Regions from separate parts of the Streptomyces sp. NPDC006197 genome, predicted to be linked through region 4. Evidence: riboswitches for the same ligand, from Rfam matches in the RefSeq annotation. Region 4 holds a riboswitch; each other region holds the start of a gene.

What was found. A riboswitch is a leader RNA that binds a small molecule or an ion and turns the genes downstream of it on or off. The one in region 4 is predicted to bind cyclic di-AMP.
Region 1: linked by a shared signal. The riboswitch ahead of ABZ318_RS09540 (transglycosylase family protein) and the one ahead of ABZ318_RS05180 (C40 family peptidase) in region 4 are both predicted to bind cyclic di-AMP.
Region 2: linked by a shared signal. The riboswitch ahead of ABZ318_RS21090 (M23 family metallopeptidase) and the one ahead of ABZ318_RS05180 (C40 family peptidase) in region 4 are both predicted to bind cyclic di-AMP.
Region 3: linked by a shared signal. The riboswitch ahead of ABZ318_RS03390 (M23 family metallopeptidase) and the one ahead of ABZ318_RS05180 (C40 family peptidase) in region 4 are both predicted to bind cyclic di-AMP.

Annotation. Positions count from the first base shown of each region.
Region 1 is NZ_JBEXSZ010000021.1:49,405-53,129, forward strand. Features, by position in the region: gene eno (phosphopyruvate hydratase) at 1-1,003, opposite strand, end outside; gene ABZ318_RS09540 (transglycosylase family protein) at 1,322-2,047, opposite strand; cyclic di-AMP (ydaO/yuaA leader) riboswitch at 2,051-2,224, opposite strand; gene ABZ318_RS09545 (transglycosylase family protein) at 2,483-3,448, opposite strand; gene ABZ318_RS09550 (cytochrome P450) at 3,624-3,725, opposite strand, start outside.
Region 2 is NZ_JBEXSZ010000065.1:39,280-43,004, forward strand. Features, by position in the region: gene ABZ318_RS21080 (pitrilysin family protein) at 1-350, shown strand, start outside; gene ABZ318_RS21085 (pitrilysin family protein) at 347-1,744, shown strand; cyclic di-AMP (ydaO/yuaA leader) riboswitch at 1,945-2,110, shown strand; gene ABZ318_RS21090 (M23 family metallopeptidase) at 2,123-2,893, shown strand; gene ABZ318_RS21095 (GntR family transcriptional regulator) at 3,082-3,725, shown strand, end outside.
Region 3 is NZ_JBEXSZ010000007.1:222-3,946, reverse strand. Features, by position in the region: gene ABZ318_RS03390 (M23 family metallopeptidase) at 75-1,172, opposite strand; cyclic di-AMP (ydaO/yuaA leader) riboswitch at 1,184-1,348, opposite strand; gene ABZ318_RS03385 (PP2C family protein-serine/threonine phosphatase) at 1,561-2,772, opposite strand; gene ABZ318_RS03380 (hypothetical protein) at 2,882-3,037, opposite strand; gene ABZ318_RS03375 (MerR family transcriptional regulator) at 3,059-3,725, opposite strand, start outside.
Region 4 is NZ_JBEXSZ010000010.1:64,644-68,368, reverse strand. Features, by position in the region: gene ABZ318_RS05190 (8-amino-7-oxononanoate synthase) at 1-979, shown strand, start outside; gene ABZ318_RS05185 (ATP-binding protein) at 1,150-1,587, shown strand; gene ABZ318_RS05180 (C40 family peptidase) at 1,730-2,206, opposite strand; cyclic di-AMP (ydaO/yuaA leader) riboswitch at 2,210-2,331, opposite strand; gene ABZ318_RS05175 (hypothetical protein) at 2,732-3,037, opposite strand; gene ABZ318_RS05170 (ATP-dependent Clp protease proteolytic subunit) at 3,045-3,662, opposite strand.

The DNA of each region.
Region 1 (3,725 bases), on a different contig from region 4:
GGAGGGCGTTCGCGGTGCCCTCCTCGATGCCGCGGGCCAGGCGCTCCGGGTTGGTGACGAAGAGGTCGTCGCCGACGATCTGGACCTTGGAGCCCAGCTTGTCGGTGAGGATCTTCCAGCCGTCCCAGTCGTCCTCGAACAGCGGGTCCTCGATGGAGACCATCGGGTACGCGGAGACGAGCTCCTCGTAGTACTCGGTCATCTCGGCGGCCGAGCGGGACTTGCCCTCGAACTCGTACGCGCCGTCCTTGTAGAACTCGGAGGCGGCGACGTCGAGCGCGAGCGCCACGTCGGTGCCCGGGGTGTAGCCGGCCTCCTTGATGGCCTCGACGATGAGGTCGAGGGCGGCGCGGTTCGACTCCAGGTTCGGGGCGAAGCCGCCCTCGTCGCCGAGGCCGGTGGAGAGGCCCTTGCGCTTCAGGACGCTCTTGAGGGTGTGGTAGATCTCCGCACCCCAGCGGAGGGCCTCGGAGAAGGACTCCGCGCCGATCGGGGCGATCATGAACTCCTGGATGTCCACGTTGGAGTCCGCGTGCGAACCGCCGTTGAGGATGTTCATCATCGGAACGGGCAGCAGGTGCGCGTTCGGGCCGCCCAGGTAGCGGAAGAGCGGGAGGTCGCTGGCCTCGGAGGCGGCGTGCGCGACGGCGAGGGAGACGCCGAGGATGGCGTTGGCGCCGAGCGAGCCCTTGTTCTCGGTCGCGTCCAGGTCGAACATGGCCTGGTCGATCAGGCGCTGCTCGGTGGCGTCGTAGCCGACGAGCTCCGGGCCGATCTGCTCGATGACGGCGAGGACGGCCTTCTCGACACCCTTGCCCTGGTAACGGTTGGGGTCACCGTCGCGGAGCTCGATGGCCTCGAAGGCACCGGTGGAGGCACCGGACGGAACGGCAGCACGGCCGGTGCTGCCGTCGTCGAGGCCGACCTCGACCTCGACCGTGGGGTTGCCTCGGGAGTCCAGGATTTCCCGGGCTACGACGACGTCGATGGACGGCACGAGCATCTCCTTCTGGGATGTGACGCTGGATGTGACGCAAGGTCGGTGCAGGGTCGCTTGGCCTTGCGACAAGAGCCTAACCGGCTCGGGGGCTCCGGCCAGCCGGGCGCCCGCCCGCTGGGACGAAAAAGGACCCAAGGGCACGCATCCCGGGACGAAGGACCCCGGATCTACTGGACAGTAACCGCTGAAACCGCCACGTTCCCCGGAAACGGGGAACCCCGGTCCGGCGCGCACGGGGGAAGGGCACGCCGGACCGGGGTGGTCACCGCGGGAGGGTCGTCGGGGCCGCGTGAGCCGCCGGACTCACGCGAGCCGCCGGACTCACTTCAGGTGGAGCTGCTGGCCCGGGTAGATGAGGTCGGCGTTCTCGACGACGTCCTTGTTCAGCTCGAAGAGCTTGGCCCAGCCGCCCTTGACGCCGTGCGCCTGGGCGATCTTGCTGAGGGTGTCGCCGGTGACGACCTTGTACTCGCCGTCGCCCTTCTTGACCTTCTCGCCGGTCGGGGTGGTGACGGTCTTGGGGGCCTTGCGCTGCTCGCTGCGGGTGGTCGGCTGCTCGGCGCGACGCTCCTGCTGCTTCGGGGCGGCCTGCTGCTTCGGGGCGGCCTGCTGCGGGGCGGCCTGCTGGGGCTCGCTCTGCTGCGGGGCGCTCTCGGCGGCGCCGCCGTCGTAGGAGGCACCGGAGAGGCCGACGCCGCAGCTCGGCCACGCGCCCTTGCCCTGGCCCGCGAGGACCTTCTCGGCGACGGCGATCTGCTGGGACTTCGACGCCAGGTCGGCGCGCGGGGCGTAGGCGGTGCCACCGAAGGCGGCCCAGGTGGAGTTGGTGAACTGCAGGCCGCCGTAGAAGCCGTTGCCGGTGTTGATGGCCCAGTTGCCGCCGGACTCGCACTGGGCGACGGTGTCCCACTCGGCGGAGGTGGCGGCCGAGGCGGTGCCCGCGGTCATCAGCGGGGCGGCGACGGCGATGCCGGTGACGCCGACGAGCGCGGCGACCTGGGTGGCCTTGGAGGGACGACGGTGTTTGCCCTTGGCGGAAAACAGCATGGGGATTCTCCTCACCGACGCCTGTGAGGTGAGCTGTCGGGTTCGGGCCGGAAAGTTGCCCGGCCGCGTGTCCTTGCACGCGGCTTCACCCCAAGCCGGTCGTCGGCCGTCTGTCTCAACGGCCGGGACCGGCACTTACCTTGGGTCCCCCACTCCTGCCTTCGGCGCTTGCGCGACGACTGTTCCCATCGGCCGACGGCAGGATTCGGCGTTTCGGTCGACGGGGCCCGCGGTGGCGAGCGGTGACGACCGTAGACACAGACCCGCCGGAAGTTCAAAGAGGCTCATCGGGGAAAAATCGCCCTTGTCCACCCTCCGGCGGGCGGTGTTTGCGCAGGTGAGAGGTGACGGAAGCAAAGTTTGCGGACGCGACACGCCAGTTGGGGCGAAGAGACCCATGTCTCACTTGCCCAGAACCGGACATAAGCCCGCGAACTAACCGGCTGCCGTTGTCGAACCCACCGTCAGGTCAAGGCTCTGACCAGGGAGGATGAGGTTCGGATCGGTGCCCACCGTCTGCCGGTTGGCGTCGTAGAGGGCGGTCCAGCCTCCGGGGAGTTCGTTCTCCTGCGCAATGCCGGACAGGCTGTCACCCGGACGCACGGTGTATTCGCCCGTAGTGTCCTGACTGTCCGTTGCGCCCGAATCCTTCGCCTCGTCAGTCGCGGGCGTGGCGTCGACCTTTTCTCCCGCCTTGTCCGCACTCGAAGCGTGTCGACCCGATTCGGGCGAGCTGTCCGTCTCGCCGGATTCCTCCGGAGCGGCCTCGCCCCGGTGCTTGCCGGTGCCGGGCGTGGCCGACGGTGCGTCAGTCTCCGGCGTGCCGGACGAATCCGGTGTACCGGGCGTAACGGACGCGTCGGGGGTGCCCGGAGTCGTCGGCGCGGCGGGCGCGGTGGACGTGGCCGGCGCGGTCGGCGTGGCGGAGGTCGCCGGAGCGGTCGGCGTGGTCGGCGCCGTGGGGGTCGCGGAGGTGGCGGACCGGTCCGTCGTCCCGGTGGTCCCCGTGGGGGCCGTCGGCGTCCCGGCGGTGCGGCCGGACTCGGGAAGGGGGCCGGTGGGCGCCGTCGGGACGACGGTCGGGCCGGGGTTCACGCCGGTGGCCCTGCCGTCGTTGGTCAGACCGGCGATCGGCGCGCAGGTGGCCCACTCGGTGCTGCCCTTGGCGAGCGCCTTCTCGGCCACCGCGATCTGCTGGGCGCGGCTGGCCAGGTCGGGGCTGGGCGCGTAGGCGAGGCCGCCGTTGCGCTCCCAGCTGTCCTGGGTGAACTGGAGGCCGCCGTACATCCCGTTGCCGAAGTTGGCGCTCCACTGGCCACCGGACTCGCACTCGGCGACCCGGTCCCAGGTGGCGGCGTCGGCGGCGGAGGCGGATCCGGTGGCGAGCAACGGCAGTGCCATGGCGGATCCGGTCACGCCCGCGGCGACGACGATGGCGGGGGCCTGACGGGGGCGACGGTGTCGTCCGTTCCCGGAACGCATAAGAGCGCCTTTCGCGTGACGGCTGAGACTGCCGGGAAACGTAGCCGCATTCGAACGTCCGTCACAAGTCGATGGCGCCACGATCACACGAAGATCACATTTCTGATGGACCCTCAGTGACCAGGACCGGTACGGAAGGGGAGAACTCCACCGGAAGCGTGCGCAAACCACGCATGATGAGCCCACCGCGCCACCG
Region 2 (3,725 bases), on a different contig from region 4:
CGCGGATCGAGGCGGCCGTCGACGAGGAGCTGGCCCGGTTCGCCGAGGAGGGCCCCACGCCCGAGGAGATGGAGCGCGCGCAGGCCCAGTTGGAGCGGGAGTGGCTGGACCGGCTCGGGACCGTCGCCGGTCGCGCCGACGAACTGTGCCGGTTCGCCGTGCTGTTCGGCGACCCGCAGCTCGCCCTGACCGCCGTCGACCGCGTCCTGGCCGTCACCGCCGAGGAGGTGCGGGCGGTCGCCGCGGCCAAGCTGCGTCCCGACAACCGCGCGGTGCTCGTCTACGAGCCCCTGGCGACCGAGCAGAGCGAGAACGCCGACGGCGACGAGGAAGAGGGAGCGGACCAGTGACCGACGCTGCCGTGTCTTTGACCAGCATGGACTTCCATCCGCAGCCCCGGCCGGGCGCAGCCAGGCCGTGGGCCTTCCCGGCCCCGGACCGCGGGAAGCTGGACAACGGTCTGACCGTGCTCACCAGCCACCGCCCCGGCCAGCAGGTCGTCGCCGTGGAGATCTTCCTGCCGGCCCCGCTGGACGCCGAGCCCGCCGGTCTCGACGGTGTCGCCACCATCATGGCCCGCGCGCTCTCCGAGGGCACCGACCAGCACAGCGCCGAGGAGTTCGCGGCCGAGCTGGAGCGCTGCGGCGCCACGCTCGACGCGCACGCCGACCACCCGGGCGTACGGGTCTCCCTGGAGGTCCCGGTCTCCCGGCTGCCCAAGGCGCTCGGCCTGCTCGCCGAGGCCCTGATCGCCCCGGCGTTCCTGGAGACCGAGATCGAGCGCCTGGTGCGCAACCGTCTCGACGAGATCCCGCACGAGACGGCCAACCCGGCGCGCCGCGCGGCCAAGCAGCTCTCCAAGGAGCTGTTCCCGGCGGAGTCCCGGATGTCCCGGCCGCGCCAGGGCACCGAGGAGACCGTCGCCGCGATCGACGCCGCCGCCGTCCGCGCCTTCTTCGACGCATACGTCCGGCCGGGCACGGCCACCGCGGTGGTCGTCGGCGACCTGACCGGGGTCGACCTCGACAAGGTCCTCGCCGAGACGCTGGGCGCCTGGACCGGTGAGCCGGCCGAGCCCCTCCCGATGCCGCCGATCACCGCCGACGACACCGGACGGGTCGTCATCGTGGACCGCCCCGGCGCCGTCCAGACGCAGCTGCTGATCGGCCGGATCGGCCCCGACCGGCACGACCGCGTCTGGGCGGCCCAGGTCCTCGGCACGTACTGCCTCGGCGGCACCCTGACCTCCCGTCTGGACCGGGTCCTGCGCGAGGAGAAGGGCTACACGTACGGCGTGCGGGCCTTCGGCCAGGTGCTCCGCTCGGACGCCGAGGGGAACGGCGCCGCGATGCTCGCCATCAGCGGATCCGTCGACACCCCCAACACGGGCCCGGCTCTCGAGGACCTGTGGAAGGTGCTGCGCACCCTCGCCGCCGAGGGCCTCACCGACGCGGAGCGCGAGACCGCCGTGCAGAACCTCGTCGGGGTGGCGCCCCTCAAGTACGAGACGGCCGCCTCGGTCGCCGGGACGCTCGCCGACCAGGTCGAGCAGCACCTCCCGGACGACTTCCAGGCCCAGTTGTACGCGCGCCTGGCCGAGACCGGCACCGTCGAGGCGACGGCCGCCGTGGTCAGCGCCTTCCCGGTGGACCGGCTCGTCACCGTGCTCGTCGGTGACGCGGCGCAGATCGCGGAGCCGGTGCGTGCGCTCGGCATCGGTGAAGTGACCGTCGTGACGGGCTGATTCCGGCTCCGAGGCGACAACGGGAGGGCCCCGACGGCATAGTTCGTCGGGGTCCTCCGCTTTGTCCGTATTGGGATCAAGGGTGATCGTTTGCCCTGTGGCATGTCTTACAAAAGTCGTGTCCGGTTGGTGATTGAAAGACGATCCGCATAGCGTCGGGGCGGCTGTTCGTCAGTTGCACGTGCCGCAACCGCGGCATCGGACAGTCATCGCCGAGTCCCCGTCAGGCGCGAGCCTGGGGAGCCGGGGACCCGCACGCAGTCCCTGGGGTGAATCGGGCGCCTTCGTCTCGTACGGAGGGGCTCGTAGGAGACCTTCCTGCTCCGAACCCGTCAGCTAACCCGGTAGGCGAGAAGGAAGGAAAGGATCAGCCCTTACATGGCGTTCACCCGTGCCACCGGGAAGCATCGTGCTCCGAGCCGGATGGCGCGCCGCAGCGCGGGCATCGCCGGCGCCGCGACGCTCGCCACCACCGGCGTCATCGGAACCCTCGCCTCCCCGGCGCTCGCCGCCGACACGGACCACCGCTCCGTCGAGGACACCGGTCTCACCCAGGTGATCACCGAGGACTCCCTCGTCGACCGGATCAACGCCCAGGCCGCCGCCCAGGAGCAGGAGGCCGACGAGGCCATCGCCAAGGCGAAGGTCCAGGCCGAGGCGAAGCGCAAGGCCGAGGCCCGCGCCAAGGAGATCCGCCTGGAGCGCGAGCGCGCCGCCCGCGAGGCCGAGCGCCGCCGCCTGGCCTCCTTCCAGCTTCCCGTCGCCGGCTCGTACGTCTCCACCGGCTACAAGACCGGCGGCTCGCTCTGGTCCTCCGGCAGCCACTCCGGCGTCGACTTCCACGCCGCCTACGGCACCCGGGTCGTCTCCGTCGGCTCCGGCACCGTCGTCGAGGCCGGCTGGGGCGGCGCGTACGGCAACAACATCGTCATCCGGATGAACGACGGCACGTACACCCAGTACGGGCACCTCTCCTCCATCGGGGTCTACGTCGGCCAGACCGTCGAGCCGGGCCAGCAGATAGGCATCTCGGGCTCGACCGGCAACTCCACCGGGCCGCACCTCCACTTCGAGGCGCGCACGAGCCCCGAGTACGGCTCGGACATCAACCCGATCGCGTACCTCCGCGCCCGCGGCGTCAACGTCTGATCCCGCCCGCCGCGCACCGCGTCGCAAAAGCCCCGGCTCGTACTGAGCCGGGGCTTTTCGCTGACCGGAAGACGGCCATGGATTCCGTCGGGGCATCGGAAATTCCGGCGTGCTGCAATAGAGTCGAAGATCGGCGCAGAACAGGCGCCGCTCGAATTGTCTCGCGCGCACCAAGGCGGAGGTCGGACATGCGCATTCCCGCGCATTCGGTATGCACGGCGATCCGGGACGACATCGTCTCCGGCGTGTTCGAGTGGGGTGCTCGGCTGACCGAGGAGCAACTCGCCCGCCGGTACGGGGTCTCCCGGGTCCCGGTCCGCGAGGCGCTGCGCACCCTGGAGTCCGAGGGCTTCGTCGTCACCCGCCGTCACGCGGGCGCCCAGGTCGCGGAGCCGACCGAGCAGGAGGCCGCCGATCTCCTCGACATGCGGGCGCTGCTCGAACCGCTGGGCGCCGCCCGGGCCGCGCAGCGGCGCACCGAGGCGCACCTCAAGGTGCTGCGCGGCCTGGTCAGGCTGGGGCAGGAGCGGGCCAGGCGCGGCCAGGGCGAGGACCTGCGCTCGCTCGGAGGCTGGTTCCACGAGACCCTGGCGCAGGCCTCCGGGAGCCCGGCCCTCACGGCGCTGCTCACCCAGCTGCGGCACAAGATCGCCTGGACGCACGTCGTGGAGCAGCCCGTCCAGCCGGTGGAGGCCTGGGCGGAGCACGGCGCGATCGTGGACGCAGTGGCGCGCGGCGACGCCGAGCGGGCGCGGGCGCTGACCGCGCTGCACGCGGAGCGCTCACTGCCGCTGCACCGGCTGAAGAATCCGGGGCGCGGCCGTGTGAGGGT
Region 3 (3,725 bases), on a different contig from region 4:
CCAGTCGGCGGAGGGAGGTCATGCGTGGATCAACCGCTCCCGCCGCCGGGCCTATTCCGTGCGAGCCCCGGAGGTCAGAGGCTCAGGCCCTTGGAGCGGAGCCAGGACGCCGGGTCGATGCCGTCGCCGCCGGCCGTGTGGACCTCCATGTGGAGGTGGGCGCCGGTGACGTTGCCGGTGGCGCCGACGCGGCCGACGGTCTCGCCGGTGGAGACGGTCTGGCCGGCGCTGACCAGCATGGACGAGAGGTGGCAGTACCAGACCTCGGTGCCGTCCTCCAGCTCCAGGACGATCCGGTAGCCGTAGGAGCCGGACCAGCCCGCCGACTTGACGGTCGCGCCGTGGACCGCCTTGAGCGGGGTGCCCGTGGGCGCGGCGAAGTCGAGGCCGGTGTGGTAGCCGGAGGACCACATCGAGCCGGACTGCATGTAGGTGGCGGTGAGGGTGTACGAGGAGACCGGCAGCGAGTAGCTGGCGGCGAGCTGGGCGAGGCGCTCGGCCTCGGCCTTCGCGGCGGCTTCCGCCTCCGCCTTGGCCTTGGCTTCCGCCTCGGCCTTCGCCTTCGCCTCGGCGGCCGCCTTCTCCGCGGCGGCTTCCTTGGCCACGGCCTCCGCGGCGGCCTTCTCGGCCGCGGCCTTCTCCGCGGCGGCCTTCTCGGCGGCGTCGGCGGAGGCCTGCTGCTGCTCGGCCTGCTGGAGGATGCGGGCGCGCAGGGCCTCGCCCGCGGCGGGGGCGGCGGTCTGCTCGGCCTGTCCGGTCGCCTGGTCGGCCGCGGTGGTGTAGGTGGCGGCGGTGAGCGGGTTCGGGTTGGTGCGGGCCGCGGTGACGGGCGCGTTGTCCTCCTCGGGGAGGAGGTCGCCGACGCCGGGGAGGTCGTGGGCGTCCGGCAGGTCCAGGTCGGGGAGGTCCGGCAGCGATATGGCGACCGGGGGCTTCTCCTGCGCGGTGGCGAGGCCGCCCGCGCCGACGGCCGCGATGACGCCGACGCCGAGGACGGTGGAGGAGCGGGCGAAGTTGGAGCGCTGCTTGACGACCCGGTGCCGACCGCCGGAGCGGCTCTCGGCGCGGAGGGAACTCTCGGTGGGGTTCCACTCGGTGTCGGGGGCGGCGGGGCCCGCACCGCTGCCGAAGGCATCGAAGGGGGCTTCGGGTGCGGGAGTGTTGGACGCCACGGGGGCGCGCTCCTTTCCTTCCTTCTCGCCTACCGGGTTAGCTGACGGGTTCGGAGCAGGAAGGTCTCCTACGGGCTCGACCGCGCGCGTGCGTGGTTCACACGGGTGCGAAGGGGCCCGATTCACCCCAAGTGGTGGTTCCCCGGTTCCTTTTCAGGATTCGGCGCGTGCGCACGGTGCCGCCTCTTGCGACGGCTGGGACGACCGCGCTGCGTTATCGAACGTTAATAGACAGGGGGTCCCGATTCCAAGCCGTCCCCCTTGATCATTCATTGAATTGATGGTGTATCGCCCGAGTTGACCCCCCTTCAGAGAGGTGTGAAGCGGCAAGGGCGAAACCCTCACGATCTGACGTTATGTCAATTGTTATCGCAGTGACACCCTGCGACTACGGCCGGTGACCGGACCCGCCCGGCGGCACCACCGGCATCGTCCGGCGCCGCTCGGGCTGCCCCGTCGCCGGGCGGCTCACCGCGAGCAGCGCCATGTCGTCCGTCGACCCGCCGCCCGTGTGGAGCCGTACGTCGTCCACGAGCGCGTCGAGCAGCTCCTCGGGCCCCGGGAAGATCCGGCCGGCGAGACGCGCCGCCGGATCGTAGAAGACGCCCTGCGCGTTCCGCGCCTCCGAGAGGCCGTCCGTGTAGAAGAGCAGCGTCGCGCCCGGCGGGAACGGCCGCGCCTCCGCCCGGTCCGGCCACGCCGCCAGGTCGCCCATGCCGAGCGGCAGCGCCGCCTCGCCCGGCTCCAGCGTCTCGAGGCGCCCGTCCGCGTGCAGCATCAGCGGCGGCGGGTGCCCCCTGTTGACGACCCGTACGAAACCGCCGAAGGTCCCGCTCCCGTCGGTGCGCGGGATCTCGGCCAGGACGGCCGTGGTGAACCCCTCGAAGGCGTCAAGCCCGTGCCGGCGGGTGCCCTCCCGGGCCAGGGCCCGCTCCAGGCGCTGCGCCACACCCTCCAGGGTCCGCTCCTGCTCGGCCGCCTCCCGGAAGGCCCCGATGACGACGGCGACGGCCTCGACCGCGTCCATCCCCTTGCCCCGGACGTCCCCGACCACGAGCCGCACCCCGTGCGGGGTGTCCTGGACGGCGAACAGGTCGCCGCCGATGAACGCGTCGGCCTGCGCCGCCTCGTACCGCGCCGCGCACTGCAGTCCGCCGATCCGCTCGGCGGGCGTCGGCAGCACCGCCTTCTGCGCGGTCTCGGCGATGACCCGCGCCGAGGCGAGCCGCTCGCCGCTGCGGCGCACGACCCGGTTGATGAGGAGGGCGAGCGCGGAGACGGTGAGGACGGTCAGGGTCTCGGTGAGGGCCGGGACCTCGTCGGCCGTGCCGTTGTAGAGGTGCAGCCCCACGGAGGCGAGGACGGCGGCGATCCCGGTGAGGAGGGTGGTCAGCGTCGAGAAGAAGGGCGCGGCGATCAGCGGGGCGGCGGAGAAGAGCGGCGACGCCGTGTACGCGGGCGGGGTCGCCAGGTCGAAGACGACACCGCCCACGATGACCAGCGAGGGCAGCGCGCGGATGAACCGCCGGGCACCGCCGTACTCGGGGCGGCCCTCGCCGCCCCGCCGCCCTCCGCCCGCCGCTCCTAGGGGGTTCCCCACCTGTGCTCTCCTGCCCGGTCCGACCCGGCCGCGGTCCGCACCGCGCCCTCCCAGGGTGGCCGCCGCCGCCGGGGGCGGCGACTCCCACGGGGCCGAGTGGCGTACGGGGTCAGCCGGCCGCGATCCGCCCGCCCCGGGCGAGGAGCGCCATCGCCGCCGCGCACCCCAGACCCACCGCACACAGCAGCGGCCCCGCGCCCGTCGCGAGCGAGGCGGCGATCAGCGTCGGCAGCGACTGCGCGAAGGCGGGCGCGGTCTCGGCCACCGTTCACTTCGGACGGGTCCCTCAGAGGTTCCGCTCCGCGTAGACCTTCATCGCGTCCCGGACGAGGACCGCGGTGCCCTCGCCGTGCTTGTCGTAGTTCGCGGTGAACCGCGGGTCGTCGACGTACATCTGCCCGAGGCCGATCAGGTACTCCTTGCTCGGCGTCACGGTCGTCGACAGCCACGCGACCTGGCGCCGCGCAATCGCCTGCACCTCGTCGCTGTCGGCGGCCAGGCCGTCTCGCGCCGCCTTCCCGAAGTCGCGGGCGATGCCGGCCTGCTCGTCCATGAACGCCTTCTTCTGCGCGTCCGTGAGCGAGCGCCACCAGCGGTCGCCCTCCTCGTACGCGTGGCGACCCCAGCGCTCGGTGACCTCCTCCTCGTACCGCGTGTGGTCGAAACCGTCGAACACCTCGTCGGCCATGAGTTCCTCTCCCCTCTCGGTCTTCCGCAGAGTGGTCCGCACCGACGCGATCTGGCGTCCGATGCGCTCGCGCTCCTGTTCCAGGAGGGCGAGATGGGTGCGCAGGGCGGCGGAGGCGTCCCGCTGCCCCGCGAGGACCTCGGCGATGGCGGGCAGCGAGAGCCCCAGCTCGCGCAGCAGCAGGATCCGCTGCAGCCGCACGAGCGCCGCCTGGTCGTAGTACCGGTAACCGTTCGCGCCGATCCGGCTCGGCTCCAGCAGTCCG
Region 4 (3,725 bases):
CGAGGCGGCCAGGCGCTGGGGCGCCGGCTCCACCGGCTCGCGGCTCGTCACCGGCACCACCCGGCTGCACACCCGGCTGGAGCGCGAACTCGCCGAGTTCTGCGGCTTCGAAGCGGCCCTCGTCTTCTCCTCCGGCTACACCGCGAACCTCGCCGCGCTCACCGCGCTCGGCGGCCGGGACTCCCTGATCGTCTCCGACGCCTCCAACCACGCCTCGATCGTGGACGGCTGCCGCCTCGCGCGCGCCGAGACCGCCGTCGTCCCCCACACCGACGCCGAGGCCGTCGCCAAGACCCTGGACGCGCACCCGGGACGCCGGGCCCTGGTCGTCAGCGACTCCGTCTTCTCCGTCGACGGCGACAAGGCCCCGCTCCCGGGGCTCGCCGAGGCCTGTCGCGCGCACGGCGCCGGACTGGTCGTCGACGACGCCCACGGCTTCGGCGTCCTCGGCGACGGCGGCCGGGGCGCCCTGCACGAGGCCGGGCTCGCGGGCGACGAGGACGTCGTCGCCACCCTCACCCTCTCCAAGTCCCTGGGCAGTCAGGGCGGTGCCGTCCTCGGCCCGGCCCGGGTGATCGAGCACCTGGTGAACGCGGCCCGCACCTTCATCTTCGACACCGGGCTCGCCCCGGCCGCCGCGGGCGGAGCGCTCGCGAGCCTGCGCCTGATCGCGGCCGAACCGGGCCTCGCCGAGCGGGCCCGCGCCGTCGCCGGGGCGCTGCACCGGCTGCTCACGGAGGCCGGGCTCACCTCCGCCCGGCCCGACGCGGCCGTCGTCTCGGTCCACGCGCCCTCCCCGGAGGCGGCGCTGCGCTGGGCGGCGGACTGCCGCGAACAGGGCCTCGCCGTCGGTTGTTTCCGGCCCCCGTCCGTCCCCGACGGCATCTCGCGGCTGCGCCTCACGGCCCGGGCCGATCTGACGGACGCGGAGATCGGGCGCGCGGTGGAGACGATCCTGCGGACCGCCCCGGCGTTCTGACGACCCGTCGGGAGGTCCAAGGACGTTCCCCGGCAGCAGAGTTCACCGCTTCGGGCGACAGATGGGGACATATCTTGGTGGAACGCCTGCCGGGGCGGCACGATCGGTGGGACCCTGACGCGTAGCGCGATCCGGGGCCGAAGCCCCGGCGGGAAAGGGACAGCGTCGCCATGGCAGACCACCAGGAAGCATCCGTCACGCTGCCGAGCAACCCCGCGTCGGTCCCCACCGCCCGGCGGTACGTCGCGGAGGTCCTCGACGGATGGGGCCTCGACGGTGCCGACGACCTGGCGGACGCGATCCGCCTGATGGTCTCGGAACTGGCCACCAACGCCGTCCTGCACACCTTCGGGCAGTCGCCCACCTTCACGGTCGACGTCCGCCTGGAGCGCGAGGAGCGCCTCCACATCGGCGTCACCGACAGCCATCCGCGCTGGCCGCGCCGTCTTCCGGCGGCGGTCCAGCAGGACAACGGCCGGGGCATGGTCATCATCCGCTCCCTGGCGGCGGAGGCGGGCGGCCGTCTCTCGGTCACTCCGACCGAGGAGGGCGGCAAGACCGTCTGGATCACGCTCCCGTGGACCCAGGCGGCCGCTTCGTACGTCTAGGGCCTGTCCGGCGGATCAGGGTCGGCAAGACGCCCCCTAGGGGTTGTTCCCCGGCGCAGGGGTGCGGCGGCGCCACCGCACCCCCGGGGCGGGGTCACAGGCCCCCGAGGCCCGAGACCGGGTCAGTGCCCGGCGGGCGTCGTCATCGGACGCGGCCGTAGTAGACCTTCGACGACCAGATCTTGTCGAGCTTCACCCAGGATCCCGTCTTGGGTGAGTGCCAGATCTTCCCGCTGCCGGCGTAGATGCCCACGTGGTAGACCCTCCCGCCGGAGTGGAAGAAGACCAGGTCCCCCTTCTGTCTGCTGGACGCGGAGATGTGCCGGGTCTTGTTGTACTGCTGCTGCGCGGTGCGAGGCAGCGACTTGCCCGCCTTCTTGTACGCGTAGAGCGTCAGACCGGAGCAGTCGAACCGGGAGGGTCCGGCGCTCCCGTACCGATAGGGGGCTCCCTTCTTGGACGCGGCGACGCTCAGTGCCTTGTTCGCGTAGGTGGTCACTGCCTGGGCCTCGGGTGCCGCACCGGGTGCGAGCATCGTGCCGCCGACGGCGGCGAGGGTGAGAGCCGAGACGGCTCCGGCCCGGGACAGCAGGGACGGGACGTGCATCTGCGCAGTCATGCGCAACCCTTCGTCAGCCGCCTGCGAAGGATGACCTGTCGGGTTCGGGCTGGCGAAGATGCCCGGCCGCGGCTGCGGCTTCACCCCAAGGGACGGCCCCGCTGCGGAAACAGCGCGTACGTCCCGTACTGCTCGGGTCCTCCACTCCTGCCGATCCACTCCTGTCGACCAGACGTCCGGGACGGCGGCAGGACTCGGCGTCCGCCCGGACCGCCCCGCCTCGGATGGCGGGGGCTTGTCGTCGACAGGGATCTTGACCTACACCCAGGTCGAAATCCGAGTTGAAACGGCCATATGTGAGGCTCCTCACGACTGATCCATTCGGGTGGACAGGTTGCTTTCGTGATCCTCGGAGGTTTGGCCCACGAGCCCCGCACCAGCGGTGGAACGCCCCATTCCGCCAGATGCGTACACCTGTTGCGCAACTCACCCCGCACATATGTCGACTCGTCGACTACGCCGAACGAGGGAGCGATCCTGCGCTGCTTGTCGGCCGTACGGACCTCGACACGACATGCCGGAATGTCAACTCGCCCGTGCGCGGGGGACGGTGACGCGGTCGGCGCGACGCTCGCCGTCCAACACCCGCAGGGCGCGCGCCAGGGTGTCCGCGTGCACCTCGCTCTCGCCCCGCATATGCATGACCGTCAGAGCCTCGCGCAGCGCCTCCGCGCGCCCCACCAGCGCTTGTGCCGCCCGTAGTGCCCCATAGGTATGCGTACCCCTGGATGGGTTGATCTTCCCCAGGAGGTCGACGACTTCGAGGTACGCGTCGATCAACTCGCCCTCGGCCCGCGTCAGTGCGGGCAGCGGAGGCAGCTCGGGCACCACGGCCGGCTCACCGCGCCGCGCCGGCGTCGCGCCGGCTCGTGATCACGTGGTCCACCAGCCCGTACGCGACGGCCGCGGGTGCGTCCAGGACGGTGAGGCGGTCCAGGTCGGCGTCGATCCGGTCCCGGCTCTGCCCGGTGTACTCGGTGAGCATCCCGGCCGTCAGGGCGCGCAGCCGGAGCAGCTCGCGGGCGTGGATGTCGAGGTCGCTCGGCTGTCCCTGGAGGGGCTCGTCCATGGCCGGCTGCCGGAGGGTGATCCGGGCGCCGGGGAGGACGTGCCGCTTGCCGGGGGTGCCGGCGGCGAGCAGGACGGCGGCGGTGGCCACGGCCTGCCCCAGGCAGGTGGTCTCCACGTCGCAGGCGAGCGTCCGCATCGTGTCGTGGATGGCGGTCATGGCGCTGATCGAGCCGCCGGGGGAGTTGATGTAGAGCGCGATGTCCTGATCCGGGGCCGCGTATTCGAGGTGCAGGAACTGGGCGATGACGTCGTTGGCCGAGGTCTCGTCGATCGGCGTGCCGAGGAAGACGATCCGGGATTCGAGGAGCTTCGAGTACGGGTCGAGGGTCCGGGTTCCGAAGCTCGTCCGCTCCGTGAACTCGGGCAGGACATGGCGGGCGTCCATGGCTGAGCACCTCCAGCTGTCTGTAAAAAATGTACAGGACGTACAGGCCGTAAGATGGGGAGC